2 regions of the Alteribacillus sp. JSM 102045 genome follow, and region 2 is predicted to be linked to the other one. Evidence: riboswitches for the same ligand, from Rfam matches in the RefSeq annotation. Region 2 holds a riboswitch; the other holds the start of a gene.
What was found. Region 2 has a riboswitch for S-adenosylmethionine ahead of metK (methionine adenosyltransferase). Riboswitches for the same ligand answer to the same signal wherever they lie in the genome.

Region 1: another riboswitch for S-adenosylmethionine. It lies ahead of ACE1TI_RS06290 (methionine biosynthesis PLP-dependent protein); the one in region 2 lies ahead of metK (methionine adenosyltransferase).

What each region holds. Positions count from the first base shown of each region.
Region 1 covers NZ_JBHFQG010000006.1:96,266-111,705, reverse strand. Annotated here, with positions in the region: gene ACE1TI_RS06370 (M14 family metallopeptidase) at 1-286, shown strand, start outside; gene ACE1TI_RS06365 (inorganic diphosphatase) at 322-813, opposite strand; gene ACE1TI_RS06360 (ferredoxin) at 948-1,196, opposite strand; gene ACE1TI_RS06355 (YpbB family protein) at 1,406-2,476, shown strand; gene ACE1TI_RS06350 (RecQ family ATP-dependent DNA helicase) at 2,460-3,959, shown strand; gene ACE1TI_RS06345 (hypothetical protein) at 4,041-4,262, shown strand; gene ACE1TI_RS06340 (hypothetical protein) at 4,282-4,512, opposite strand; gene ACE1TI_RS06335 (hypothetical protein) at 4,637-4,858, opposite strand; gene yhfH (protein YhfH) at 5,116-5,247, shown strand; gene ACE1TI_RS06325 (metallophosphoesterase) at 5,387-6,142, shown strand; gene ACE1TI_RS06320 (adaptor protein MecA) at 6,235-6,798, shown strand; gene ACE1TI_RS06315 (Glu/Leu/Phe/Val family dehydrogenase) at 6,948-8,201, shown strand; gene ACE1TI_RS06310 (YpdA family putative bacillithiol disulfide reductase) at 8,294-9,274, shown strand; gene ACE1TI_RS06305 (asparaginase) at 9,321-10,265, shown strand; gene prsW (glutamic-type intramembrane protease PrsW) at 10,346-10,996, shown strand; gene ACE1TI_RS06295 (hypothetical protein) at 11,012-11,176, shown strand; SAM riboswitch class I at 11,240-11,355, shown strand; gene ACE1TI_RS06290 (methionine biosynthesis PLP-dependent protein) at 11,467-12,570, shown strand; gene ACE1TI_RS06285 (bifunctional homocysteine S-methyltransferase/methylenetetrahydrofolate reductase) at 12,607-14,433, shown strand; gene metH (methionine synthase) at 14,461-15,440, shown strand, end outside.
Region 2 covers NZ_JBHFQG010000004.1:130,321-145,760, reverse strand. Annotated here, with positions in the region: gene ACE1TI_RS04525 (YwpF family protein) at 1-439, shown strand, start outside; gene ytkD (RNA deprotection pyrophosphohydrolase) at 540-1,028, shown strand; gene ACE1TI_RS04515 (ABC transporter permease) at 1,065-1,874, opposite strand; gene ACE1TI_RS04510 (ABC transporter ATP-binding protein) at 1,846-2,625, opposite strand; gene ACE1TI_RS04505 (ABC transporter substrate-binding protein) at 2,641-3,642, opposite strand; gene ACE1TI_RS04500 (alpha/beta hydrolase family protein) at 3,728-4,498, shown strand; gene ACE1TI_RS04495 (hypothetical protein) at 4,677-4,841, shown strand; gene pckA (phosphoenolpyruvate carboxykinase (ATP)) at 4,880-6,484, opposite strand; gene ACE1TI_RS04485 (thiol-disulfide oxidoreductase DCC family protein) at 6,695-7,111, shown strand; SAM riboswitch class I at 7,140-7,256, shown strand; gene metK (methionine adenosyltransferase) at 7,404-8,612, shown strand; gene ACE1TI_RS04475 (helix-turn-helix domain-containing protein) at 8,911-9,810, opposite strand; gene ACE1TI_RS04470 (gamma carbonic anhydrase) at 10,471-11,004, opposite strand; gene ACE1TI_RS04465 (alpha/beta hydrolase) at 11,140-11,919, shown strand; gene ACE1TI_RS04460 (tetraprenyl-beta-curcumene synthase family protein) at 11,947-13,026, shown strand; gene ACE1TI_RS04455 (beta-class carbonic anhydrase) at 13,175-13,732, opposite strand; gene mnmM (tRNA 5-(aminomethyl)-2-thiouridylate-methyltransferase MnmM) at 13,865-14,437, opposite strand; gene mnmL (tRNA modification radical SAM protein MnmL/YtqA) at 14,434-15,405, opposite strand.

The DNA of each region.
Region 1 (15,440 bases), on a different contig from region 2:
TCACTCACAAGGAGAGGAAATATATTGGGGCTATAGAGATAAAGAACCGCCTGTCAGCAGTGAGCTCGCGAACCGACTGGCAAGAGCAAGCTCTTTTAAATCCGTGCGGACAGCCGATAGTAAAGCGGGTTATAAAGACTGGTTTATAAATGAGTTTAAGCGTCCAGGCTTTACCATTGAGACAGGAGCAGGGCAAAATCCGCTTCCCTTTGAATCTTCTGTTCGAATTTGGATAACTTCCGTTCCTCTTATTTTAGAAAGTCTTACCTTTCCGAAATTTTCATAAAAAATGGACCCTGAAGACAGGTCCATTTTTGTTTATTACTTTTTATAACGCTCAAGGCAAGCATCAGTAAGCTCAGCTGCAGCTTGGGCATCTTCCCAGCTTCCGATTTCTGTCTTTTTATTTTCCAAATCTTTATATGTTTTAAAGAAATGAGCAATTTCATCCAGCTTGTGTGAAGGAACATCATTAATAGAATGAACATCTTTAAATCTTGGATCTTCTGTAGGAACAGCAAGCAGTTTCTGATCTTCTTCTCCGTCATCTATCATATTAAGATAACCAATAACCCGAGCATCAATGACGCATCCAGGAAAAGTTGGATTGGTAACGAGAACTAAAATATCTAATGGGTCCCCGTCAAGCGCAAGCGTTTCATCAATATAACCGTATTCTGCGGGATAAAACATAGAGGAAAAAAGGACACGGTCTAATTTGTAAACCCCTTTTTCTTTATCAAACTCGTACTTATTCTGACTGCCGGTCGGAATTTCAATTACAGCTTCTACTACTTTGTTGTCTGCAGCCATACCATTCGCCTCCTTTATTATGTATAACAATACCACTAAAAATTATAGCAGGAATCAACAAATAATAAAATCAATCGTTAGAAAAAAGTATGGAGAAATAAGAAAACACCGGGTAACGTTCCGGTGTTTTCATTCTATTCAAATTTTAACGGGTCACCTTCAAACGGTTCATCCGCAATTTTAATAGAATCGGTAGGACAGCCTTCGAAACCGTCCATCATATCCTCTTCAAGTTCTTCGGGTACTTCAACGGTTCCTGTGTTATCATCTATAATTACTTCCGCTAGTCCTTCATCATCGTAATCATAAATGTCGGGTGCAGCAGCCCCACAAGCTCCGCAGGCGATGCATGTATCTTTATCTACGATAGTATATTTTGGCATGATCTAATACCTCCTGAAGAATCATTTAATATCCATAAAAGCGATGAAGCCTGTATTAAAAATGGATTATCAATGTCTATTTCATATTGTATGCTTTCATGATAAACTTTTCAACAGAAAATGAGTAAATTCGCTGCTGATTCTTATATGAAAACGCTGTTATCTCAAGGGTTTCACTTATCCCTTTTTAAAACTGGAGGCTGGAATGAATGGATAACCTCTCTTTCCGCCAATATCTTTTTCTTTATCTGCTAGGCCGGTTTAATGGTGATCGTTCATCAAAATCAATTTTTCATCTTTTAAACGGCAAACGGTCTTCCCAAACCATACAAGACAGTAAATGGTATGGTGTATCTGAGTTTTTTTCTATGCTTCCTAAATGGACAATGACTGATTTTGATGTAGAAACGAGAAAAATGGAAAATCAACTTTTTATCGTAAATAGTGAAAATAAAGCTAAGCTGACTGAGCAAGGTAAATTATTTACAGAAAGTTTTTTTAGCCGATATAGCTGGCCGTCGATATTCAATGGCTGGAAATATGGACAAGCAGCCCCGGTTTTTTGGAAAAGAATCGCATTAACCATCCAGAGTTTATCGTTTTCCTTATCAGATAACCGAAAGTTTTTACCGGTATTTGATGATATTAAAACCCAGCGCTGGTTAAAACAAAGATGGCCAAGAATGAGAGCTGAAAAAGAGGAGCTTGCTTATTATATATATAAGGATTTGTATGGTCTTTTAAACCATCTTCCTGAAAAGGATGCTTCCGTGTTTGCAGGAAAGCTTTCAGGCCATCAGTACACAGGACAGACTCTAACACAGCTTGCTGCTGCTATGAACGAAGATATCGATGAAACGTACTTCCGTTTTCAATCAACTCTACATTATTTATTAGCACATGCCCCACAGACTACTTATTTAAAAGAGGTGGCAGAGGGACTTCTTCATGAGCAAGTGTTGACGTCAACAACAAAGAAAACGAAGCGGTACTTACATCAGGGCTTAACAATTGATGAAATAGCAGAAATTAGGGGGTTAAAAAAAAGCACTATTGAAGATCACATAGTAGAACTTGTCTCAGAAGGTGCTGAATTTTCTGTTGAAAAGTATGTATCCAAGCCTTTACAAAAAAGAATTTTGACAACTGTTCAAAACTCAGGGACTTACCGTTTAAAAGTTATAAAAGAAACATTAGCAAATGAAGGAATGATAGTTGACTATTTTTCCATTCGACTTACTTTAGCTTTTTTTGGAGGAGGAAATGAAAACGCTGGATAATTATTTGTACCATTATTTTGGTTATGACTCATTTAAAGACAAGCAAAAGGAAATTATCAAGGCAGTAATGGAGAAAAGAGATGTTTTTGCTATGTTAGCTACCGGAACAGGTAAGTCCCTGTGTTATCAACTTCCAGCTCTTGTAAGTGATGCGTTGACGATTGTAATTTCTCCTTTAATCGCATTGATGCAAAATCAAGTTCAAGAGTTAAAACAAAAAGGCATTAAAAGAACAGCATCCTACAACAGTTTTTTAACCTATGATGAAAAAAGATATATTTTAAAAAACTTATCATTTTATAAAATTCTTTACATATCACCGGAGAGTATTCAGCTGCAGGAAGTATTGCAGTATCTTTGTAAACAAAAGATTTCGCTGTTAGCGGTAGATGAAGCTCACTGTATATCTCAATGGGGCCATGAATTTAGAACAGATTATATGAAGTTAAACAGCATACGATATGCGCTTGGAAACCCGCCTTGCCTGGCCTTAACTGCAACAGCTGCACCAGAAGTACAAAGAGATATTCTACAGCAATTACAGTTACAAGACCCTGTCATATTTAATGATTCAATAGACCGTAAAAATATTACAATGAGTGTTGTATCAGCTAGCAGTGAAGAGGAAAAGAAAAAAATATTGCTTGATTATTTGAAAAGACTTCCTATTCCAGGAATGGTATATGTCTCCAGCAGAAAAAAAGCTGAAGATTTGTCTATAAAGTTAAAAGAGGAAACGGCTCTTTCAGCTTTTTCATACCATGGGGGAATGACTCAAGAAGATAGAAATTTAATTCAGCAGCAGTTTTTATCGGGAGAGACCGATGTTATTTGCTGTACGAATGCGTTTGGGATGGGAATTAATAAGCCGGATATACGTTTTATTATTCACTACGATTATCCTAAAGACATAGAATCTTATGTACAGGAAATAGGAAGAGCAGGAAGAGATGGAGAGCAAAGTACTGCTATTCTTATAAGATCAAATAGAGATCAAATTTTTCCGCGCCGACTGATAGATAATGAGTTTCCTGATGACCATCACATCACCGCGGTCAGTAAGGAAATAGAGGGCATGTTGTCAGGGGAAATTATTGAGAAGACATTAGTGGACATGTTTGGAATTGAAGAAATTCATGCACGCTTTTTCAGTCATTATTGGAAAGAATGGCAGAAACAAGTTTCTAAAAATAAATCGAGTGATTTTAAAGAGTATATAGAAAGCATTTTTTATCAAAGAAAAAGATGGAAATATAAGAAACTTAACCAAATAGAAGAGTGGATGTGGGATGATAAGAAATGCAGAAGAACAAGACTGATAAAATATTTTGGGGAATATCAGACAAGTGCTCCAGAACAGTGCTGCGATATATGCGGTTTAACGCAGCCATTAATTAAAGAAAAACACCATAAGGAAGAAGAAGTGAAAAAAAATATAACATGGAAAGGTCGCCTGGCTGCTTTGCTTCACCAACACAGCTAAATATTTTTAAGCCGAAAAAGTGGTGATGTGTTAAAATGAAAGAAAAGATAAGCCTCTTAAAGTCGAAAAGGGTGATTCATAATGAACTCCAACCGACAAGGTGACCAGGCAGAAAATCTTCGCAGACGTGCTCAAAGAAAAAAATTAAATAGAAACAGTTCAATAGATGTCACTTCTCTGCCCCCACGAAAAGAAGTACATAAAAAGAAAGTTCGGATGAATTTTCCTATGGCACGTCTTCTGCTCCTATTATTTATTTTCATCGTATTAATTGCTGCGGCAGTATTTTTTTTGATTGGTTAATTACGGACTTTATTTCCTTTTATGAAGATACCTGGATAAGGTCCCGCTGGCCTATGAAAATAAAACGGGATCTTTCAAAACACTTGCCAGCTACGCAAATCAGCTGTTCAGAATATCGTTCTATCTGGCCAAATGCCATAGTTGTTTCTGTGCGTGTGCAATACACTTCAATAGGGATACCTAATCTGTAATTATAGTCGACATCATGGTCTGTTATAAGCGAGCGGCACTTCAGTTTGTTTAATAACATTGGTTCCGCCTCCTGTTTAAAAGGTACTCTTATTAGTATAACGAAATTTATTTGAATTATCAAATAATTATAACGGGAAGAGTCCTCTAAAAAGAGGAAATTAATTTTTACAGCCCCATTCTTATCACCAACTGTAAACCGTCCCCGGTAGAGAACTTTTCGAGCTGTATTGATTTTCTTCTGTTAAAGGCGAAGACAGCAGCAGCCCAATAAAACAAATAACAACTCCTATTCCCATAAGTATAAATGGAAGAGCTAAACTCTTTTTTTTAAGTAATAAGAAAAGCAACAGAAAAAATCCTCCGCCAAATAAAGCTGTTCCTATTAAAAATATGGTTAAATCCATCTTTTGCGTCTCTCCCTTTGGAACATTATCTCTTTAAGTATAAAATAGATCGGAAACGATTTTCCACATTTGACAGAATGTTTCTAAGAACGTTCTTATTCAATAAAAATTATTATGTAACAGAATTGATTAACACAGGAACTTTCAAAGAATTAATATAAAAAACCAGAAAAAATGGGCGGTAATGTTCTAAAACAAATTGACATTTTGTTAACTGTTATAATACAATGTAGAAAAGGTCGAAAGGGGAAAGTACAATGAAAAAAATTACTGAATTTTTTAGAAACCTGCCGCCAAAACATTGTTCGGATTGTGGAGAAGTGATGGAAGAACAGCATGAATCGTATATGAACCAATGTGATAAATGTTTAAGAAATACTGATATATAAAATTATCCTAAGGTTTAAAGAACGGGCTGCCGTTCTTTTTTTTTGGAAAATTATTTAAATTTCAGGTGCCTTCCGCTGGTATTCTACCTGCTGTATAATATGGTGGAGCGTGGAAAAAGGTTGGAAAGGTCGATTGTAAATGAGATTAAAAAGGGTGATTGTTTATCTTTTATTCTTTTGGATTATTTTTATGGGAATAGAAGCGAAAAGAAACAGGTTAAGGAATGAAGAGCTTTATTTGAAAAAATTACCAAAAAGCTTCTGTAATAAATGCATTTATTTTATATCTGATATTCATTTCCGCTGCATTCCTGACAAACTAGTAAAGAAAGTAAAAAATAAAGCCGAACTGGTTATTATTGGTGGAGACATTATGGAGGCAGGGGTTCCTTTAGCCAGAGTGCGGGATAACATTAGAAAACTTAAGGAAATTGGCACAGTAATATTTGTATGGGGAAACAATGATGCAGAAGTGCGAGAAGATTTACTGGTTTTACTTGAGGAAGAAGAGGTTATTATTTTAGAAAACAGTATTTTCCAATGGCGTCTTAACAATGAAGTTTTAAATATAGCAGGCTTGATGGACAGGCATCAAGTATTAAATGAAACAGAATTTAAAGAGAAAAGACAAAAAAGCATACCAATATTAACCATACATGACCCAGCCGTGTTAGATCAGTTAACTGCACCGTTTGTTTTTGAGGCTGCATTAAGCGGCCACACACATGGAGGGCAGATACGTTTAGGTCTATTGGGAATTCGGGAAAAAGGCGGTTGGAAGACACGTCGGGGAATACAGCTGCTTATAAGTAATGGTTATGGCACTACAACCTTACCGCTGAGATGGGGGGCCCCCGCCGAATCACATCTTATCACTCTTAAACGAAGAGCCTAATTATGTCTTCACCCCTCCGTGCCGCAATGAATATAGTATAGCAGGTTAACAACAGCATAGGCACGACAACGGCAGAATCAGGAGGACTTGAAATGGAGATATACACCTGGCCGGGAGACCGTTTAAAAGTTCATCTCACAAGACAAGAGCTTTTAGATAACGGAATTGATCCACATAATGGATGTATAAATAATGAACGTGCAGAATTATTTTTCACCTCGCTTCTAAAAATGATATCCGACCATTTTAACGTTCAGCAAAATGCACAGCTGGATGCGGAAATTAATGAAGCGGAAAAAGATACCATCCATCTAGTTATAAGTTTTTTTGATGAAGAGGGGGATAAAATCAGTTTGTTAAGCGCAGAGAAAAAGCCCAAAAATACTTTGTTATTTCGTTTTAACCGTAAAGATGACTTGCTTGCTTTAGCAGAACGAGCAGCACATCACAAAATAAAAGGCGGCATGTTAATAGAATGGAATCCATATTACTATCTTTATTTTACTTTTCATAAAGCAAAGGTGCCTGCACTTCTCTCACCACTTCTCGAAGAATACGGAGAAAAAGCATATGTAGACCCGGTTATAACAAGAAAAAAAGGGAAAATATTAAAAACGAAATCTGCTCTTCAATCCTTAGCATCGAGGCAAATATAAACTTTTCTTTTTACAAGGTTGTAGTGGAAATAAAAACATTTATTCTTTATAGTAGTAATTGATTAGGCAGTGTATAGATTAGTCAACAAGCAAATGCTTCAGGGGTGAAAAGTATGGAGGAACATGAAAAACACAATCAAGAAAATGCAATGGATGAGCAGCTTGAAAACATGAATGTTCTTGATTCTACTCAGACAGTAATTAAAAATGCTTTAGATAAATTAGGCTATCCAGAAGAAGTTTTTGAACTTATGAAAGAGCCCATGCGCTTATTAACCGTTCGCATACCTGTAAAAATGGATGATGGTACAACAAAAGTTTTTACAGGTTACAGAGCGCAGCACAATGATGCAGTTGGCCCTACAAAAGGCGGCGTCCGTTTTCACCCTGATGTGACAGAACAGGAAGTGAAAGCTTTATCGATTTGGATGTCCTTAAAGGCCGGGATTGTGGATCTTCCTTACGGAGGTGGAAAAGGCGGAATAATATGTGACCCAAGAAAAATGTCATTTCATGAATTAGAAAGACTTAGCCGCGGGTATGTTCGTGCTATTAGTCAGATTGTAGGCCCAACCAAAGATATTCCTGCGCCTGATGTTTTTACTAATTCTCAAATCATGGCTTGGATGCTTGACGAATACAGCAGAATTCGTGAATTTGACTCGCCTGGCTTTATAACCGGCAAACCAATTGTGCTTGGAGGTTCCCATGGAAGAGAATCTGCAACAGCAAAAGGTGTTACAATTTGCATTAGAGAAGCTGCGAAGAAAAAGGGGTTAAATTTGCAGGAAGCCAGGATTGTTATTCAAGGTTTTGGAAATGCGGGCAGTTTTCTTGCGAAGTTCATGCATGACGCTGGCGCCAAAGTTGTTGGAATAGCAGATGCACACGGAGCTTTATATGATCCTGATGGTCTTGATATTGATTATTTACTTGATCGTAGAGATTCTTTTGGAACGGTAACAAACCTTTTTAAGGATCGTCTTTCCAATCAGGAGCTTCTGGAAGTTGATTGTGATATTTTGGTGCCTGCTGCCATTGAAAATCAAATTACCGAGAAGAATGCCCACCATATCAAAGCTGGGATTGTGGTAGAAGCAGCAAATGGTCCGACAACTTTAAAAGCAACAAAAATATTATCTGAAAGAGGTATCTTGTTAGTACCAGATGTGCTTGCCAGCTCAGGAGGCGTAACAGTTTCCTATTTTGAATGGGTGCAGAATAATCAAGGGTATTATTGGACGGAAGAGGAAGTAGAGACAAAACTTGAACAAGTAATGGTTCATGCCTTTGAAAACATATATAAATTAGCTTATGGAAGAAAAGTCGATATGCGATTAGCAGCTTATATGATTGGTGTCCGTAAAATGGCAGAAGCTTCCCGTTTTCGCGGATGGATATAATACCAAGCTATTTGTTAACATATCTTTCAGACTCGCCATTTTCGGCGGGTTTTCTTTCATTAAAAAGAAAAAGTTTGAAGGAGCGACCTGATATGCCAGAAGAAGAAATTGTCATAATTGGAGCCGGGCCTTGCGGATTAGCCGCCGGTCTTGCATTGCAAAATAAAGGATACAATCCTCTTATCATTGAAAAGGAGAATGTTGTCCATTCTATATATTGGTATCCTTCTCATCAGACCTTTTTCAGCTCCAGTGACAAGCTGGAAATAGGGAACATTCCTTTTTCGTCTATTGAAAGAAAACCAAAACGACATGAAGCACTTGTTTACTACCGGCAAGTAGCAGAAAGAAGCCAATTGAGGATTAATTCTTATGAAAAAGTGAAAAATGTGCTTAAGAATACAGACGGTTTTAGAGTGAAAACTGTAACGAAAAACGGCCAAGAACATATGTATAAAAGCCAATATGTCATTGTGGCGACTGGCTACTATGATAGTCCTAACATTATGGGGGTGGAAGGAGAAGAATTGCCTCATGTTTTTCATTATTTTAAAGAGGCCCATCCCTATTTTCAAAAAAAAGTAACGGTTATCGGGGGAAAAAACTCAGCAGTAGATGCGGCACTCGCTTTGGAGCAAGCAGGTGCAGAGGTGACTGTATTATATCGGGGGAAAGAACTTACGGAAGCCGTTAAGCCATGGATTCTCCCGGATTTCTATTCTCTTGTCAGACGAAATAAAATTACTATGGTTTATGAAGCTGATATAAAAAGAATAACCCCCGATTATGTTTTCTACGATAAAAAAGGAAAAGAATACACCCTTGAGACCGAATTTGTATTTGCAATGACAGGTTATCATCCCGATCATTCATTTCTTCATCAAATGGGAGTCAGGACTGATTCCGAAACAGGACGTCCGGTTTTTAATGAAAACACGATGGAATCCAATATAAAAGGGCTTTATATTGCAGGAGTATTAGCCGCTGGAAACAATGCAAATGAAATATTCATTGAGAACGGCCGGTTTCATGGCAAACTTATTGCAGAATCAATTGTTAAAGACAATAAATAATGGAAATATAAATTGAAGATGCTGATTAATTAAAAGAGGTGAGTGTATGAAAAAAGTTGTCTTAATTGCAACAGGCGGCACTATTGCAAGTAAAACAAAAGAAGATTCAGGATTATTAGCTGCTGGAGAGCTGACGGGAGAAGAACTGACTTCTATGTTTGATCTGCCTACTCACGTAAACCTGGTAATCGACTCATTTACTCAAAAACCGAGTATCCATTTAACTTTTCAAGATTGGGTTCAATTAAACCAAAGAATCCAAGAATATCTCAATGATAGTACAGTGGACGGAATTGTTGTTACTCATGGAACTGATACTTTAGAAGAAACTGCATATTTTCTTGATTTAACAGTGAATAGCACTAAACCAATTATCATTACAGGATCTCAGAGAGCACCAGAGGCTTTAGGCAGTGATGCTTATATAAATATTCGCTATGCTATTTTGACAGCCTGTGAAAAAAATTTAAGTGACTTTGGCACGGTAGTGGTTTTTAATGAAAGAATTTTCTCGGCAAGGTATGTGAAAAAAGAACATGCTTCGAATATACAAGGGTTTAATTCATTTGGTTTCGGATATTTAGGTATTATTGATAACGATGAAGTTATTCTATACCAAAAACCTATCAAAAGAGAATATTTAGAATTAGGAGACCAAATACCGAGAGTAGACATTATAAAAACTTATTTAAACGCGGATGGCGTTCATATTGATGCCTCGGTTAACAGCGGAGCAGCAGGAATAGTATTAGAAGGAGTTGGAAGAGGACAGGTTACTCCTGAGATGGTGAGCAGTATAAAAAATGCAATGGATAAAAATGTTAGAGTTGTCCTAACGACTAGTGCTGAAGAAGGACATGTGTACACAACATATGATTATCATGGGAGTGCCTATGAATTATCCACAATAGGGGTGGAACTAGGGGAAGATCTAGATTCTAAAAAAGCAAGAATAAAATTAGCAGTTGCTTTGTCAACAAATAAAACGTAGGCGAAATTTTACCTTGAGCCCTTATTTTCATCATTAATATAGCGTGTTACGATAAGAAAATAAGAGGGGACGGGATAAAAGTGATTGCGCTCATCATCGCAGCCCTGGCACCTGCCATCTCACTGTTAAGTTATTTTTATTTAAGAAATGAATATGAATCCAATACTGTATTACAAGTAGCTAGAACTTTTGTTATTGGCGCATTGCTTGTGTTCCCTATTATGGTTTTGCAATATGCTTTAGAAGCAGAAGGTATTTTTCAATCTGACTGGTTATATTCCTTTGTTGGAGCCGCAGGTTTAGAAGAATTTTTTAAATGGTTTTTATTATATTTTACTATCTATAAATTTGTTGCTTTTCAAACACGCTATGATGGTATCGTTTACGGTGCAGCTCTTTCTCTAGGTTTTGCTTCTGCAGAGAATGTAATGTATTTAATGGCTGCTGGCATTGATTACGCGATAGGCCGAGCGTTCCTTCCTGTTTCGAGCCATGCTTTATTTGGAGTGGTAATGGGGTATTATATAGGATGTGCCCAAATTGCTGTACAAGAAAGAAAAACATTGTGGACTATGATGGCTCTGGCTGTCCCGCTTATTTTACATGGAATTTATGATCTGATATTATTGACCATCCATGAAAATGTACTAGTTATCATCGTTCCGTTTATGTTTTTCTTATGGTGGTTCGCCTTATCAAGAACAAAAAAAGCGAATGAAAAAATGGCATAAGAAAGGATGGGAGTTATGGCTGTTCAAACTCGTTATCGTGTGATTGTCCGCTGTCCAAAATGCGGTGAAAAATATATTCTTCGCGGAAGAAATAACGAAAAAGGAGAGCTTGAAACAGGATTTAAACGCTGTGTATGCGGTAATGAAACGAATCTTCACATCGATGCCACCCCGGAATAATTTGTTATTGCAATTATGCGGTTTATCGTGTACGGTTTTACTAACAACAAAATCAATTTGATATTCTTATCAAGAGAGATGGAGGGACTGGCCCTGCGAAATCTCAGCAACCAGCCACGATGTGGTCAGGTGCTAAATCCGGCAGACGATATATAAATAAATCGTCTGATAGATAAGATGAAGCGTACATGTCTTTATAAAGCAGGCCTTCTTCTTATCAAGAAGAAGGCTTTCTTAATAGGGCATAAAGAATTCAAAAGCAAAATTACATAAAAATGAGGTGCAGACGAATGAGCAGGAATCATCATATAGAAACAAACCTGGTGCAAATAGGTAATAAACAAGATGAAAAAACAGGAGCGGTCAGTGCTCCCGTATATTTTTCAACTGCTTACCGTCATTCTGGAATTGGACAGTCGACCGGGTATGACTACTCCCGAACAGGAAATCCCACAAGAGAAATACTCGAAAATGCGATTGCTACACTTGAAAACGGAAAAAAGGGATTTGCATTAAGTTCTGGTATGGCAGCTATACAAACGTTATTTGCTATTTTTGATAAAGGAGATGAAATACTGGCCTCCCAAGATTTGTATGGAGGAACATACAGGCTTTTTGAAGAAGGATGGAAAAACTGGGGAGTAAGTGTTCAATACGGCGACCCGCGTAAATTGGAAGGTTTTAAAGAACTGGTAAATGAAAAAACACGAGCTCTGTTTATAGAAACACCTACTAATCCATTAATGCAAGAGGCAGACATTGAAGCCCTTGCTGCATTAGCTAAAGAACAAGATTTACTCCTTATCGTGGATAACACGTTTTATACTCCCGTACTGCAGCAGCCTCTGAACATGGGAGCAGATATTGTGATTCACAGTGCTTCTAAGTATTTAGGAGGCCACAATGATGTAATTGCTGGACTGATTGTTGCTAATGATGAAAAAATTTGTGAACGCATTGGAGCTTTTCACAACGGGATGGGCACTATTTTATCCCCAATGGATTCTTGGCTGCTTATGAGAGGGATGAAGACCTTATCCGTTCGCATGGAAAAACATACAAAAAATGCTCAGGAAGTTACAGCATTTCTAAATAACCACGAAAAAATAACAGATGTAATGTATCCAGGTAAAGGCGGTATGTTGTCATTTCGCTTACAAAGTGAAGAATGGGTGAATACTCTTCTTCAGGAACTGCAATTAATAACATTTGCTGAGAGTCTTGGGGGAGTGGAAAGTTTTATGACATATCCTGCAACACAGACACATGCGGATGTGCCGGAAGAAGTAAGGCTGGCTATCGGCGTATGCAATCGACTGCTCCGCTTCTCGGTTGGTATAGAAAACTCAGAAGATTTAATAGCAGATTTAAATCAAGCTTTAACTAAATTATAAGGAGCTGTTTTAAAAGACAGAAAGGATGACATAGTAGTGAATTTTCTTGAAAGATTACAGCAGGACATGCTTGTCGGTGACGGGGCTATGGGGACTTATTTATACGATAAAGGATTTACGGGCTCGTTTGAAATGTTAAACCTGAGTGAACCAGATACGATAAAAGCAGTTCATAAAGAATATGTGAGAGCAGGCGCTAATATTATACAATCTAATACATATGCGGCAAATAAGATAAAATTGCAGAAATATCAACTGGAAAAAGAAACAGCAGAAATTAACAGGGCAGGCGTCCGGCTTGCAAAAGAAAGTGCTGGTTGGGATACCTTTGTCTTTGGAACGATTGGAGGTATTAAAGGGGTTCAACAGCTTGACGTCAGCAGTGAAGAAATTGAGGAGGCCTTTAAAGAACAGGCAGAGGCTTTACTTTCAGAAAACCCAGACGGTTTAATGCTCGAAACGTTTTATGACTTATCAGAAATAATCAACACCTTAAAATTAATAAGAAAGATGACGGATCTGCCTGTTGTTGCCCAGGTTGCATTAGGAGAAGTCGGTGTGATGCATGGAGGTACACCGGTCAGTGAAGTTTTTCAAAAGCTTAAAGCTGCTGGTGCGGACGTTGTAGGGTTAAATTGCAGAATGGGCCCTTATCACATTTTACGCTCCCTTGAGACAGTCCCTTTAATGAAAGATGTATATCTTTCAGCCTATCCAAATGCTAGTTTACCTGATTTAGATGACGGCAGGTTTGTTTATCAGTCGAATCCCGATTATTTTTATGAAAGAGCTCAAGATCTTAAACAGCAGGGAGTAAGTTTGATCGGCGGGTGCTGTGGAACTACGCCTGAACATATTGCAGAAGTAGCTCGAGCTGTAAAGGGGACAGTACCTGTAAAAGAAAAAGCAATAGTTGAAATAACGGAGCATGATCAGCCAGTGTCATCTGAAGTACCTTCAAATATTGTCCGGCTAAACGAAAAGTATCAAAAGCCATCTGTTATTGTAGAGTTAGATACTCCTAAAAAATTAGCAACGGAAAAATTTATAAAGGGAGCAGAAAAATTATATCAAGCTGGTGCAGATGCTGTGACGATGGCTGATAATTCCCTTGCTTCTCCTCGTATCGATAACTTAGCGATGGGAGCTATGGTAAAAAATAAAACAAGTGCCAGACCTCTTCTGCACGTTGCCTGCCGAGACAGAAACCTGATCGGTCTTCAATCTCATTTGCTTGGTATACATGCCCTTGGCATTCATGATGTATTAGCGGTCACCGGGGACCCGACAAAAGTGGGAGACTTTCCTGGGGCAACTTCTGTATATGATGTTAACTCATTCGATTTAATTTCATTAATGAAAGAAATGAATGAAGGGCGTTCTTTTTCAGGTAAATCATTAGGCGAAAAAACTTCTTTTACAGTAGCAGCTGCTTTTAACCCAAATGTCAGAAATCTAGAGCGTGCTGTCAAACGGCTGGAAAAGAAAATCGATGCTGGTGCAGATTATTTTATGAGTCAACCGGTTTATGGAATAGAGCAATTTAAAGAGATTTATGAAGCAACAAAGCATTTGCCGGTTCCAATATATATAGGTATTATGCCGCTTGTTAGCAGCAGAAATGCGGAATTTCTTCATAACGAAGTCCCTGGAATTAAATTAACAGATGAGACAAGACAGAAAATGGCAGCTTGCGGAGAAGATAGAGAAAAAGCTCAGCAGGAAGGAATAGCCATTGCAAAAACTCTTATAGACAAGGCATTAAATTATTTCCATGGAGTCTATTTAATTACGCCGTTTTTGCGGTACGATATAACTGCAGAATTAACAGCTTATATACGTGAATCTGCATTGCAGCGTTAAGAGAGCAGCATATGAAGGAGTGGGACGATGACGACAACGGTTCAATTTAAAGATAGATTAAAACAATCGATATTATTATTAGACGGTGCAATGGGTACGATGCTTCAAAACGCCGATCTGAAACCGGAGGACTTTGGAGGCGAGCATTACGATGGTTGTAATGAATATCTTAATGTAACCTCCCCTCATGTAATTGATCAAATACATCGAGAGTATTTAGAAGCCGGTGCTGATATTATAGAGACAAATACATTTGGAGCTACAAGCATTGTGCTCGCTGATTATGATTTGGAAGATAGAGCCGAAGAACTTAACATTGCTGCTGCCAAACTTGCAAGAGAAGCAGCTGATGACTATTCAACCCCTGAATTTCCAAGATATGTAGCCGGTGCGATGGGTCCAACTACGAAATCTCTCTCAGTTACGGGAGGAACGACATTCGAAGAATTAGCAGAAGCTTACGAAGAACAGGCTAAAGGATTAATAAATGGTGGAATTGATGTATTTTTGTTAGAAACAAGTCAAGATATGAGAAATGTGAAAGCCGCTTATATTGGTATAAAACGAGCGGAAGCAAGGACGAATACAGAATTACCGCTTATTGTATCAGGCACTATAGAACCGATGGGGACCACTCTTGCAGGACAGAATATTGAATCCTTTTATATTTCTTTAGAACATATGAAACCTACGGTTGTAGGTTTAAATTGTGCCACAGGCCCGGAATTTATGAGGGACCATCTGCGTTCCCTTTCGGATTTGGCTACTACTTATGTTCATTGTTATCCAAACGCAGGACTGCCTGACGAAGAGGGCCATTATCATGAATCGCCGGAGTCCCTTGCCTCTAAACTTAAAACATTTGGCGAAAAAGGGTGGCTTAATATTGTAGGAGGCTGCTGCGGAACCACACCTGAACATATTAAAGTAATGAGAGAAACATTGAAAGATTATGCCCCCAGGCTGCCTGTAGAATCTCATCCGCACAGCGTATCTGGTATTGAGCC
Region 2 (15,440 bases):
AATTATTTTAATGGAAAAGAATAAAGTGATTCACCGGTCAGTTCCGCTTCAGGACGGGCTTATTATTAACCGCGAAGAAAGCAACAGCTCCTGGCTTATAGAAGCCGTGATTCCAGCAGAAGAAAAAGACTTTCTAAAAGAAATAAAAAATCAAAAGTTAGTTTTTGAAGTAATTATTACGGAACGAAGCAATGAACCAGCTTTAATGACAGGAAACATACGTCAGCTCACTGATTTAAGTGAAAATTACAGTTTAATGATTGATGCTAAAATGGCAGCCGGTAAAGATGATGTTTCAAATCTCATTTTAGAAGGAATAGTTCAAGATGGTTATTCAGGGGAAGAGCTGCTGAACGAATTTATGTACCGAAAGAATGACCAAATGGAGTGGTCAAAAAAACTAGCGGAAAAAATATATAAAGAAATCAAAGATTCTTAGAAATGTTAAACTTTAAGTGAGGAATAACGTGTAATAAGGGAACAAACAATACAGAAGCAAACGACAAGGTTACACTATGTAAAAAACGAGGACGATTAGAATGAAGAAGATTACCTTTCTCGACTATTATCAAAATAAAGTTCACCTTGCTTTTGAAAATGTTCCTTTTTCCAACAATCCTGGTCATGTTTGGGTAGTCTGCCGATACAAAGGACAATGGCTCTTAACCCATCACCCCCGCAGAGGTCTGGAATTTCCAGGAGGGAAAGTAGAACCTGGTGAATCGGCAGAAGATGCAGCTATACGAGAAGTATGGGAAGAAACAGGAGGAAAAGTAGGGTACATCGTTCAACTTGGCCAATACAAGGTTTACGGTAAAGCAGAAACGGTAGTAAAAAATATTTATTATGCTGATATAAAGGAAATGGAACCAAAAGATGACTATATGGAAACAAAAGGGCCCGTATTAATACAAACACTCCCTCATAATATAAAATATAACAACTCGTACAGCTTTATTATGAAAGATGAAGTGCTGCCGCATACTCTCTCCTATTTAGAAAAAAAAGATATCACAAAAAAAGCTTAAACCCTCGTTTAGTAACGAGGGTTTAATTAGGGTATGCTAACTTTTACTAACTCGTTTTATAAGAATTTTTTCTAAAGATTCAATGGCTTTATACATAACGGCAGCTAATATAGCTATTACGATTAAGCTCATCATCACTTGCTGGAATTGAAAAACTTGAAATCCGTAAATAATGAGATAACCCAGCCCCTGTTTAGCGATGAGAAATTCGCCTACAATAACTCCCACCCAGGCAAGCCCTACATTAACTTTTAACGTTGATATAATTGTTGGAAAACAAGCAGGTAAAACAGCATAATGAAAGAGTTGTTTTTTGTTTGCCCCAAAGGTAAGCAGCACCTTTTTATAATTTTCATCAACCTGAAGAAATGCATTGTATACAACTAAAGTAGTGATAACGATAGAAAGCAGAACTCCCATTGCGATAATAGAAGTCATGCCGGGGCCAAAAGCAACGATAATAATAGGTCCGAGCGCTACTTTAGGCATGGAATTTAGTACGACTAGATAGGGATCTAAAACTTTTGACAAAAAAGGCGACCACCAAAGAATACCTGCAATTAAAGTGCCGCCAGCAGTTCCTAATATAAAACCAATTATGGTCTCAGAAAGAGTGATAGAAGCGTGCGTTAGCAGTGTGCCATCAGCGATTTTAGCAGTCATTAAGTTCCAAACCTTAGAAGGCATACTGAAAATAAGCGGATCTAACCATTGCATTCTGCTGAAAATTTCCCAGCTTAAAAAGAATATTCCCAATAAAATGAACTGGCAGCTTATAACCCGGCGTTTATTTTTTCGTTTCGTTTGCAGGTAGCGGCTATGAAGTGTTTGTGTTTTGGTCTTCAACTGTCTCCAGCTCCTTCCATACTTTTTGGAAGAATGGATGAAAATTTGGATCGTTTCTAACTTCTAATGGCAGTTTTTCTTTAAACACCTCAGGCACGTCAAAAACACGATGGATGGTACCAGGCCGGCTGCTGAATAGAAAGATCCGATCCGACATCGCTATTGCTTCACTAAGGTCATGTGTAACGAGTATGGCTGTTTTTTTCTGCTGTTTTAGAGTGGAATAAACTAAGTCTTCCAATTTTAGCTTGGTTTGATAATCTAATGCGGAAAAGGGTTCGTCTAGTAAGAGAAGAGAAGGTTTAGGAGCGAGCATTCTTACAAGTGCTGCACGCTGCCTCATGCCTCCAGAGAGTTCTGAAGGGAAAGCATCAGCTTTATCGGCAAGCCCTAATTCGCTTAAAAGATCCATGGCATCTTTTTTCGTTTTTTCATTGAATAAATTAGTAATAATCAATCCCAGCTCTATGTTTTTTTGGATAGTAAGCCACGGAAACAGATAATCTTCTTGAAGCATATATCCAGTCTCTTTTGTAGGGCCTGTAATTTCTTTATGGTTCATTAAAATTTTGCCGGATGTCGGTTTAAACAATCCGGCAATCATCGATAGTACTGTAGTTTTGCCGCAGCCGCTTGGTCCAATGAATGATACAAACTCACCGCCTGCTACGGTTAAATGAATAGATGATACAGCTTGAACGGCTTCGCTATCGGTTAAATACACTTTCTCAACGTCTTTTAAAGAAAGCATGTAAAACGCTCCTTCTTAGTCATTCATAACGTTTTCAGCCCATGTGTTATTAACAAACTCGTTGTATTCAGATCGTTCCGGCAGTTCGCCTGCTTCATCCATAATATCTTGAAGGTTATTCCATGCTTCTTCTGTTAGTACTGGTGTTGTAGCATAGGATTCTTGGTCGCGGTAACGCTTTGCTGCATCAGCAATAATTCCTTCTGGGGTGTCGTCAAAATAAGGTGTTATCGATTCAGCTATCTCCTCTGGAGTTGAGTTGTAGATCCATTGCTGTGCTTTGTGAATAGCACGAGTAAAGCGTTCGGCAGTGTCCTCATTTTCTTCTAAATAACTTTTCTTTGCCATAAACACAGTGTAAGGCACGGCACTGGATTCTTCTCCGAACGAAGCGACAATGTTTCCGAGCCCCTCTTGTTCAAATAAGGTAGCCTGTGGTTCAAATAACTGTACATATTCTCCAGTACCAGAAGCATACGCGTTGGCGATATTTGCAAAATCAATGTTTTGGATCAGGTCCAGGTCATTGTGCGGGTCAATACCATTCTTTTTTAATACGAATTCTCCTGTCATCTGAGGCATTCCGCCTTTACGCTGACCAAGAAATGTGCTTCCTTTTAAATCTTCCCAATCAAATTCCTCTGCTGTTTCTTCTCTAGCCATTAAAAAGGTTCCATCGCTTTGGGTGAGCATGGCAAAATTAATAATTGGCTCAGCCGGTTCTTGAGAATTCACATATATCGATGTCTCAGCCCCGACTAGTGCGACATCACTTCCGTCCGATAATAAGGAAGTCATGGTTTTGTCTCCGCCCCAAGTAGTGGTAAGATCTATGTTGAGATTTTCTTTTTCAAAATATCCTTCTTCTATGGCGACATATAACGGAGCGTAAAATATAGATCGTGTGACTTCAGCTAGACGAATCGTTTCTGTCGTTTCTTTTTGAAAACTACAAGCTGTTAATGTTCCTATAAACATAAAGAAGCACAATAGTGCAGTTAACATATTTTTAGTCATTATTCTTCTTCCTCCTATATACAGCGGCTGATTTTACATTTTATGAACAGGGCTGGTATCCCGTTCCTAGAAAAAGGAGAAAAAAATGATAGAAAAAAAGAAGCTAGGCAGCATCAATAATATCAACCTTTTTGAAGTGGCTTATAAAAGCGGAAAATATGCAGTCAAAGGCTGCTTAGGGGTTCCAAATGAAACTGGAACTCTTCCCGGAATTCTTTATCTCCGGGGTGGTTTGAAAAAGGTTGGAATGGTAAAAAAAGAGTGGGTTGCGGAATTAGCACACAATGGATATGTGGTGTTCGCTCCGTATTACCGAGGAAATGAAGGGGGAGAAGGGCAAGAAGACTTCTGCGGGTACGACCGCGAAGATGCAATGAACGGCTTTGACGTGCTTGCAGCGCTTGAGGAAACAAAAGGAAAGCCTCTTCACATTGTTGGTTTTTCACGTGGAGCCGTTATGGCTTTATTTACAGGTATGAAAAAAACAGCTTCTGCTATTGTCTGCTGGAGCGGAGTGAGCGATATGACTCTTACGTATAAAGAAAGATCTGACCTAAGAAAAATGTTAAGACGAGTAACAGGAGGAGATCCAATAACACGCCCCCTCGAATATGAATGGCGGACCCCTTTGAAACAAATAGGTGACCTAAAAGCACCTGTCTTCATTCTGCATGGAGAAAAAGACGAACACGTATCGGTGGAGCATGCGCATCGGCTTGAAGCTTATTTAAAAGCGGCCGGCCTCCCGGTGTTAAAGCAGGTGTACCCAAACATGCCCCATCATTTTCTTCCACCAGTCCGACAAAAAGCGATCTCTGAGATGATTAAATGGATGGATGGTAAGAATCACAGCTGAAAAAATCAAAATAGATCTAGAAAGTACTTGAGGGGTAGGCCTTTTACTTAGCTATATGTTTTCTTTCAGTATTTACGCCTCCTTGCCAGGCAATGGGCTTGAAACCCGAGACAGGAGAAAGAAAGGTGAACCGGTCATCAAAGAAGAGGTTTTGAAACCCAGTGCTGGAGTGTCAATGATGCAGTGTAACCAAGAAGGGGTATTGGCGTCCGGTATCGAAGTCACGTTGAGTACCGTTGCCAATTTTCTGATTAAGCGCAATCACACCGCCTGCAGAAAAGAGAAAAAACAAGCAAAACAGCCGGACGTAATTTCGTTTCACGACCGGCTTTTTACCATGTAAGGGCTTTTATGACAGCTGCTCCTTTTTAAAGCAGGTTATTATTCGGCGGTTTCTGGTGTCAGCACTCTGGGGCCTGCTTGTTTCACATGGTCTGGTACGTCTTTAAACTTTTGAAAATTCTTCTGGAATTTTGAGGCTAATTCTTTTGCTTTTTGCTGATATGCCTCTTTATCATTCCAAGTTTCCTGCGGCTGCAGGACTTCGTCTGGGACTCCAGGACAGTGTAGAGGAATATGAACACCAAATATTGGGTCTTCTGTCGTTTCTACCCCGTCTAATTCTCCAAGCAATGCCGCCTGAATCATTGCTCTAGTATAAGGAAGGTTCATTCGTTTACCGATCCCATAAGGACCCCCGGACCAGCCTGTGTTAACTAGAAAAACATTAACATCGTGCTGGAGGATTTTTTCTCCAAGCATTTCTGCATATCGGGACGCCTCAAGCGGAAGAAAAGGAGAACCAAAGCAAGTAGAAAAAGTAGCTTCAGGTTGAGTAATGCCGCGCTCTGTACCTGCAAGTTTACTTGTGTATCCGCTTAAGAAATGATACATGGCTTGTTCTTTTGTTAGCTTGCTTATAGGCGGAAGAACCCCGAACGCATCAGCTGTTAAAAAGATAATAGCTGATGGATGGCCGGCCATGCTTGGTTGTAGTGTATTTGGAATGTTTTCTATTGGGTAAGCCGCTCTCGTATTTTCTGTTAAATCTGTGTTGTCGTAATCGGGATCGCCCGTGTTTTCGTTTACATAAACATTTTCTAAAACAGAACCAAACCGAATCGCATTCCAAATTTGCGGTTCTTTTTTCTGAGACAGGTTAACACATTTTGCATAGCAGCCGCCTTCAATATTAAATACGCCATTATGGGACCATCCATGTTCGTCATCACCAATTAAGCTCCGGTTTGGATCCGCAGACAATGTCGTTTTCCCTGTGCCTGACAATCCGAAAAAGAGAGCCGTATCTCCTTCTGTTCCAACATTGGCAGAACAGTGCATCGGAAGGACTTCTTGTTCAGGCAGCAGAAAGTTCATCACCGAAAACACAGATTTTTTCATTTCTCCGGCATATTCTGTTCCGCCAATTAAAACGATTCGTTCCTCAAAAGATATGATGATAAAGGTTTCTGATTTTGTCCCATCTTCTTCAGGGTCCGCTTTAAAGTTAGGAGCTGCGATGATAGTAAAGTCAGCGTTATGCTTATTCAAGTCTTCCTGTTCAGGCCGGATAAATAATTGTCTTGCAAACACATTATGCCAGGCGTATTCATTAATAACTTGAATAGGCAGGCGGTAAGCTGGGTCTGCACCGGCATAACCACGAGTTACAAACAATTCTTCTTTCTCTTTAAGATGCTCAATGACTTTTTTATAAAGGGAGGAAAAAACCTCTTTGCTGATTGGCTGGTTTACAGGGCCCCAATCAATCTGATTGGTAACTGAAGATTCATCAACAATATATTTATCTTTTGGAGACCGTCCCGTATATTTTCCGGTTTCTACGCTTAAAGCGCCGTTAGACGTTAATACCCCCTCATTACGCTGCAGGGATTTTTCAATCAATCTAGATACTGGCAGATCTTGAAGCACATTTCCTCCATGAAGAAGCTCGGATAGCTCGTTTGAAAAATGAATCGTCGTCATGGCGGCAAAACCCTTTCTCTGATTAATAATGATCATTTAATTATGAATTAGTATAACACATTTATTTATTTAGTCTATACTAATTCGCAAATTTTGTTAAAAGATTTATACAAAAACGATAATTTTCATTTTACTGTTTTAAAAGCCAGTCGTTATTTTTGAGTGAGTTCACGTGTTAGAATGGGTTTAACCTATGAAGGAGATGGTACAGTGACAATTTCAAATAAGGTTTTTGTGGTTTTTTATGATGGAGCATGCACATTGTGCCAAAAAACAAAACAAGAGATAGAAAAGTGGGACAAACACCAGGTCTTAACATGGCGTTCGATTGAAGATCCTTCTATATTAGAAGAATACCCCTTTTTAAAAGAAGATAGAATTCAGCAGGAAATGCATCTTCTTGAAGAAGGTACCTATTTATATACAGGGTTTGCTGCTGTAAAAAGAATCCTTCAATTATTTCCAGCGGGAAAAATATTTACACCCCTTTTATATTTTCCCGGAGCAGATTGGGCTGGAGAGCAGGTTTATAAACAAATTGCAAAAAATCGTCATCTTTTACTAGGAGAGAAATGTCCTTCTGGAGCCTGCGAAATAAAAAGTGATTCATTTGACAGAAACAGTTAACTGCGTTATGATATTTCGCGAACGGATACTCTTATCCCGAGCTGGCGGAGGGACAGGCCCTGTGAAGCCCGGCAACCATCCCCGTACAAAAGGAGGGGCAAAGGTGCTAACCTGGAAAGACGGATATCGTCTTGGAAGATAAGAGGCGAAAAAGGTGAACGGCTACTATCCCTTTTCCTCGCCATGGAAAAGGGATTTTGTATTTTTTACAGAAATTTTTTCTCCTTCTCGTCTTAATATGTATCAGGGTATGAGTGCCGTAATACCAAACTTGGTAAAGGAGGCAGTACACGTGGCAACTGCAGGACGAAGATTATTTACTTCAGAATCGGTCACGGAAGGGCATCCTGATAAGATTTGTGACCAAATATCAGATGCAATTCTAGATGAAATTATTACAAAGGATCCTAATGCTCGTGTAGCGTGTGAAACAATAGTTAACACGGGATTAGTACTGGTAGCTGGTGAAATCACGACTTCTACTTATGTCGATATCCCAAAAATTGCCAGAGATACGTTAAAAAACATAGGTTATACACGCGCAAAATACGGATTTGATTATGAAACCTGCGCGGTATTAACTTCTATTGATGAACAATCTTCTGACATTGCTCAAGGTGTGGACAAGGCATTAGAAGCAAGAGAAGGTCAGATGACAGATGAAGAGATTGAAGCTATCGGTGCAGGAGACCAAGGTTTAATGTTTGGTTATGCCGATAATGAAACAGAAGAGCTCATGCCTCTTCCTATTTCACTGTCTCATAAATTGGCCAGAAGACTTACAGAAGTACGAAAAAATGAAATCATTCCTTATTTACGCCCGGACGGGAAAACGCAGGTGACTGTGGAGTATGGGGAAAACGGTGCTCCTTTGCGTGTCGAGACCATTGTTATCTCTACGCAGCATCATGCGGATGTGACATTAGAACAAATTGACCGGGATTTAAAAGAACATGTTATTGAACCGGTAGTGCCGTCTCACTTACTAGACGAAGAAACAAAGTATTTCATCAATCCAACCGGTCGCTTTGTGATTGGCGGTCCTCAAGGAGATGCTGGATTGACAGGAAGAAAAATCATCGTTGATACGTATGGCGGGTATTCAAGGCATGGCGGCGGTGCTTTTTCCGGCAAAGATCCTACTAAAGTGGACCGTTCTGCATCTTATGCTGCTCGTTATGTTGCCAAGAACATTGTGGCGGCAGGACTGGCGGAAAAGTGCGAAGTCCAGCTTGCGTATGCTATTGGGGTAGCTGAGCCTGTTTCCATTTCCATTGAAACGTTCGGAACAGGAATAGTTTCTGAAGACCTGCTCGTTAAGCTAGTACGTGAAAACTTTGATCTGCGTCCGGCGGGCATTATTAAAATGCTGAATCTGCGCCGGCCGATTTACCGGCAGACTGCTGCTTATGGACATTTTGGCCGCACGGACATCGACCTTCCTTGGGAGACAACCGATAAAGCCGATGTATTGAAACAAATGGCAGCAGAAGTAAAATAATAAAAAGAGAGAGCCTGACATCGCTTTTCAGCGGGTGCAGGCTCTTTTCTTGCACTGTATAAAAGTATAAGAGATTTTATTTCTAAACAGTATAAGTTAAAACTACGGCATTCAACGTACAGGACGTACTAATGCGGCCGTTGTCACAGGGCGTGGTGTTTTTAATACTATCAAATGGACAATATAATCGGAAGATAGTATAAGTGCAACTAACGCCACTGCCATCCCCTTCCAGGCGTGTCAATCTGCAATTTTTCTTTAGCCGGTTACCTTTTAAATGACAAGCAGAGTTTTCTAATTATTCGTAAATTAAATCTTCGAATGTTCCTTCGGCATTGATTTGCTGTAATTCTTTTCTGACAATCTCAGCCAGATGCTTTTGGGATGTGACCTCAAAGACAGCGAGCGCTTTGCTCCAGCTTTTAGCACCTTCTTCTTTTTTATCAAGAAATATTAAGTTTCTTCCTTTTTGATAAAGCAATTCGCCGAAAACATACATGTTGTTGGAATCAATGCAGCGTTTAATGCCTTTTTCACACCAAAATACTGAGCTCTCGTACTGCTTTTGATTAGTTAACGATTTCGTAAGTGTATAAATTAAGCGGAGTTCTATAGAGACATTTTTAATTCGTTTTAGCTGGTGAAGGTTATAGAGAGCTTCTTTACATATTTTTGAAGCCTTTTTATAATCTTTTTCCAGGTCATAAAAGATAGCCAGCGTGTTCATCATTTCCCCTTTACGTTCAGTAAATGTAGGATTGTCATCCACACTGAATGCCTCGTTTATTAATTGGACAGCTTCCTCTGTTTTTCGATCCAGGTGGTAAAGACAGATGCTCTCATGCCACATCATATATTGCTTATAGTAGCCTTGCTGGAAAAGGGGATTGGCTTTTTCATACTGAAGAATAGAACGAATTTCTTTGTATTCCTGGTTAAACCGAAATTCTTTCAGCTGCTCGAACACTTCTTCTACATAATCAGGCCTGTCCGATCTAGCTTCTTCAAAAAAGTAATACATGTCGGCTCCAAGACGCTCGGAAATCTGAAAAAGGGTGTTGGAGTAAGGTATGATAGTGCCGTTTTCAATTTTGCTCACTTGAGCTTGCGTGCAGATTCCATTAGCAAGGTCAGCTTGTGTCAAACTATGATACCTTCTTAACTCTTGAATTTTTTTTCCCACTCTGGAAAAATCCATTTTTTCGTCCCCTCCCCGTATATGCCTATAATTATCATAATCGAAGAGAATGGAAGAAGGAAGTAGAAAATTTCGGAAAAATGAAATAAGAAACGTCGTTAGCCAAAATTCACGTTTTTTCAACATATTTTATACTCAAATAGAACCACGACATAGTTAGAAGTTAGGGGAGGTGACAAGTAGTATGAAAACAATAATTTCTGCTTTATTCTTAACCTTGGCTATTATATTTAGCACTACTGGCGGCACTTTTGATATTTCTTATGATGCGTTTCTCGTTTTTGATCTTCCACATAAACATTAAGGACAAGCTTTCCTTTCAACTCGCCAATGGCGGGTTTTATTTTTACCCAACGAGGAAAACAACAGTTTCATGTGCCGCCTGCAATATATGTAACTGAAAGAAAAGCTAAGCCTCTTTTAAACGATTTGGCTTTGCCTCTATTTAAAACATAGTATAGGCTGCTGCGCCTCTGTCATCGCCTTTGAGGCTCGCCAATCGGCGAGTTTTCTTTATACTATCTTGGATGAATAAAAGGAAGATAGTATAAGTGCAACTACATCTCTGCCGGCGCCTTACGGCTTGGCACTCGATGAGTTTTCTTTATACTATCTTAAAAGAATGATTAGAAAGATAGTATAAGTGCAACTACGCCTCTGTCATCGCCTTTCAGGCTCGTCAATCGTCGAGTTTTCTTTATAGTATTTTCCCTTTTCTATATACGAGTTTCGGACTCTTTGCATTTCCTGGAAGTCTTCTTCGTTAAGGTCGCGAACGACTTTTGCAGGGCGTCCGAGGGCTAGTGTTCTTGGCGGGATCGTTTTTCCAGGTGGGACGAGGCTGCCGGCTCCTATGAAAGCTTCTTCGCCTATTTCAGCACCGTCAAGTATTTGTGCTCCCATACCGATCAGAGCGTTTTTTCGAATAATGGCGCTGTGTAAAAGGACCATGTGGCCGACAGTAACATCGTCTTCGAGAATGAGCGGGTTTTTTGGACTTTGATGCAGGACGGAATTGTCTTGTATATTGACTCGGTTGCCTATTACCGTAGGGGCTACATCTCCTCGAATGACTGAATTAAACCATACACTTGAATCCTCTCCAATAGACACATCGCCGGTAATTGTAACATAATCCGCAATGTATGCGGACTTAGCTATATTTGGGGATGTTCCTTTATATGAATAGATCATCACATGTCCTCCCAACTTTTTAGTAAATTCCTATTATCTAATGTAAGTTTAGCAAAAAAAGTAGTAAAATGAATAGAGCAATCTCTATGATAAGAAGGGTAATGGATGGTTGTTGGGAAAGGCAGGTTTTAGAAAATGATGAAAAACTGGATGTGTGATCGTGCTCGAGGAACTGTCTTGATTGTTCATGGAGCAGGAGAACATCACGGCCGTTATAGCTGGGTCATTCAATACCTGAATAAGCAAAGATTTCATGTCGTCAGCGGTGACTTGCCAGGACATGGCAGGACAAGAGGAAAAAGGGGGCATATCGACCACTTTGACCAATACATAGATGCTCTATACGCCTGGTATAAAGAAGCGGCGTCTTATGAACTCCCTGTTTTTATTTTCGGGCACAGTGTGGGGGGACTTATCGTTATACGTGCTTTAATGGAAAAATATATGCCGGTAAAAGGGGTTATACTATCTTCTCCTTGTCTAGGCTTATATGAATACCCGAATAGATTGGCAGATGTCGCCACGAGAATGTTTCATAGAATCACCCCAACTTTAACAGCTAAATCGGGACTGCAAGCAGAACGTATAACACGTGACCCTGAAGCGCGTGCTGCCTATGAGAAAGACGAATTTAATACTTCCGTTGTTACAGCCAGATGGTATCAAGAAACATTAAAAGCAATGAAACGAAGCTTGCTTGAAGCAGAAAGGTTTCCGAACATACCACTTTTGGTCATGCAGGCTGGAGAAGATTATATTGTGGATAAGCATGCATCCCACCGCTGGTTTAATAGGCTGGAAATTGCCGACCGTTCTATGAAAGAATGGAAAAGTCTTTATCATGAACTGCTGAACGAACCGGAACGCGAAGAAGTCTTTCGCTTTATGATGAATTTCATTCACCAACGACTATAGCATGTGAAATAATAAAGGAGGATCCTTGTGAAGGTACCAACGAAAACATGGACACTTATGTATCGTATTTTTAAGGAAGTTATCCCAGAAGTACATCAAATTCTAGGAGAGTGGAAAAAAAGGGCAGAGAAGATACCAGATGATGAACTGCGCCAGCATGCTCTTGGGAGTATTGAAAAAAAAGCTTTCCATTGTGAAGGTGCGGGTGTTTATGCGCTACTAACAAGAGAAGAAAAGCGCACGGACCTGCTTCAATTTATTATTGCTTACCAAACAATTAGTGATTATCTAGACAGCTTGTGCGATTGGAGCAAATCACAGGATCCAGAAGATTTCCGAATGCTTCATTCAGCGATGAAGCATGCTCTTGATCCATCCGCAGATAAAGACGATTATTATAAATTCCACCAGGCAAAAGAAGACGGAGGATATTTGAAGTCATTAGTGGAGACATGCCAGCAGACGTTAAATACTTTTCCAGGCTTTGAAAACTCTCAAGGTGAAATGGAAGAGCTGTCAGCATATTACCGGGACCTTCAAGTATATAAACATGTAGTCAAAGCAGATAGAGAGCCGCTGCTGAAAGATTGGTTTGAGAAACATAATAATAACCTGCCTGACATGACGTGGTATGAGTTTAGTGCCTGCGCAGGATCTACATTAGGGATATTTTCACTTGCTGCATATGCTTCGAGAAGTCATTTAGCAAAGGTGCAGGCTCAATCTATTAAAGCAGCCTATTTTCCTTATGTACAAGGTCTTCATATTTTAATGGATTACTTTATTGATCAAGAAGAAGATCTTAGAGATGATGAGCTGAATTTCTGTGCTTATTATCCAGATGAAGAAAAACTGGTTGAAAGGGTTCGGCATTTTAAACAGCAAGCTGTCAAAAGTGTGTCCATTCTCCCTGACGCTAAATTTCATTATATGATTAGCAAAGGGATAGTTGCTATATATTTAGCTGATGATAAAGTGCAGACTAATCCTGATTTGAAATCTACTGCTAATCGATTCATCCGCTTCAGCGGACTTCCAACTGCATTCTTTTATTTTAACTCCTGGATTTACAGGCGGAAAACTCAAGCACTCCACGGCGAGACGTAATGAAAAAGACATGCGCTGGCGCGGGGCTCTTGTGACGCTTATTATGCTCCTGACTTATTAAATGTAAAAAGCAGCCGGTTCCAATAATTCTGGAACCGGCCTATTTGATTCGTTTGCTTTTTTCTATCTGTGTGTATTGAAAATTTATTTATTCACCTTTTTCTACGACAGTGAGCTTTCCGGTGTCCGGTGAAATTACAAGACCGTGAATGGGTGTGTTTTCTGGTAATAAAGGGTGGCGTCTAATAATATCCACACTTTGTTTCACACTGTCTTCTACATCGTCAAACCCATGAAGCCATTTATCTACATCCACCCCTGCATAGGAGGCTGCTTCAATTTTTGTAAGGTCGATTCCTTTATCTTCTGCTTTATTTAAAATAGATTTGGATTCGAGCCCGGTCATCCCGCACCCATAGTGCCCTATGACAGCTACTTCTTCTGCTTGTAGCTCATATAAAGCGACAATAATGCTCCGCATAATACTTCCAAAGGGATGGGAGATCATAGCTCCTGCGTTTTTAATAATTTTAGCGTCCCCATTGGAAAGATTTAATGCGCGTGGAAGCATCTCCAAAAGCCGGGTATCCATGCATGTGAGAATGACAATTTTTTTGTCGGGGAATTTGCTCGTCTGGTATTTTTCATAATCTTTTTTCTCTACAAATTTTTCATTAAATTCAAGAATAGAATCCAGCACTGACATTCTGCTCACACTCCTTTTTCTTTACATGGTTAGTTTCTGAAAAATTTGTATAAAAGTCAAGAAATAAGATAAATGCAGATAACATGTAACTAGCTTAAAAAAGGCTGAGGGTGCGCGCCCCGGCCACCAAGATTATTTTTTCTCTAATGCTATAATAAACGGTGGATTGTTCACCTGATTCATAAATTCATAGCGAAGAACCTGAACTTCTCTTTGGTCAAGCTGTGCAGAAAATGTCTCTACTTTTTGTTTTTCCTTCTTACCCTCTTCATGCCCGTGATATATAACGAGAATGATAAGGGCTCCAGACTGCATGATTTCAAGTAATTGCGAAACAGCTTGAATAGTTGTTTCACCTTTAGTGGTAATTGATTTGTCACCGCTAGGAAGGTAACCAAGATTAAAAACTGCTGCTTTCAGTAAGGTAAGCTCCTCTTTGGGAATGCATGTGACTGCTTGTTCATGCCCGTTTTGTATTAAGGATACCCGGTGTGCAAGATGATGTTCTTTGAGCCGGGCCTTGGTTTTTTCAATGGCTGCAAGTTGAATGTCAAAGCTGTAGACTTTACCACTATCTCCTACTTTTTTGGCAAGATAGAGAGTATCTAAGCCATTTCCAGCGGTAGCGTCCACCGCAATATCTCCCTCTGTTAAACAGCGGTCGATCAGCTCACGAACAAATGGAAGAATGCCGGGCAGGATCATTTTACAGCTGCTGGCTCTGGTTCGTAGTATTTGCCCTGCCAGCTGTTTCTATTTTTTAACTCGTTATCAATCGCATTAAGAACTTCCCATTTGTTTAAACTCCACATCGGGCCGATCATTAAATCAGAAGGGCCGTCCCCAGTTAATCGGTGGACAATCATTTCAGGCGGAAACATTTCAAGCTGGTCAACAACCAGTTTCACATAATCTTCTTTGTTCATGAGATCAACCATGCCTTTTTCATATTGTTTTACCATAGGGGTCCGCTTCAGTAAGTGCAGAAGATGAATTTTAATTCCTTGGACGTCCAGCTTGGCAACTTCCTTTGCTGTTTCTTTCATCATTTCGTTTGATTCAAGCGGAAGACCATTAATAATGTGTGAGCAAACACGTATACCATGTTTTCGGAGCTTGTTTACTCCATCTTTATAGCACTGGTAATCGTGAGCACGGTTGATGATCATAGCGGTTCTTTCATGAACGGTTTGCAGTCCCAGCTCCACCCATAAATATGTTCGTTCATTTAACTCTGCAAGGTATTCCACCACATCATCAGGAAGGCAGTCTGGTCTCGTTGCAATTGCCAGCCCTACAACATCTTCTTGTTCGAGGATGACTTCGAAAAGTTCCCTAAGTTCTTCTACAGGTGCATAAGTGTTGCTGAAAGCCTGAAAATAGCCGATATATTTTCCTTGCTTCCATTTTTTATGCATTCTATTTTTTATTGTGTGAAATTGAGTAACAAGGTCGTCTTTCCTGTCACCTGCAAAATCACCGGATCCACGCTCTGAACAAAACGTACATCCGCCAGAGGCTACTTTTCCATCGCGGTTAGGACAGTTAAATCCGGCATCTAGTGGTATCTTAAATATTTTTTCTCCGAAATGTTCCCGAAGATGATAATTCCATGTATGGTACCGTTTCTCTCCCCACGAGAGAGGCACGGGTTCTTGATTTGGCTGAAACATTATCTATCTCTCCTTAAAACTAGGCCTTTGCATTT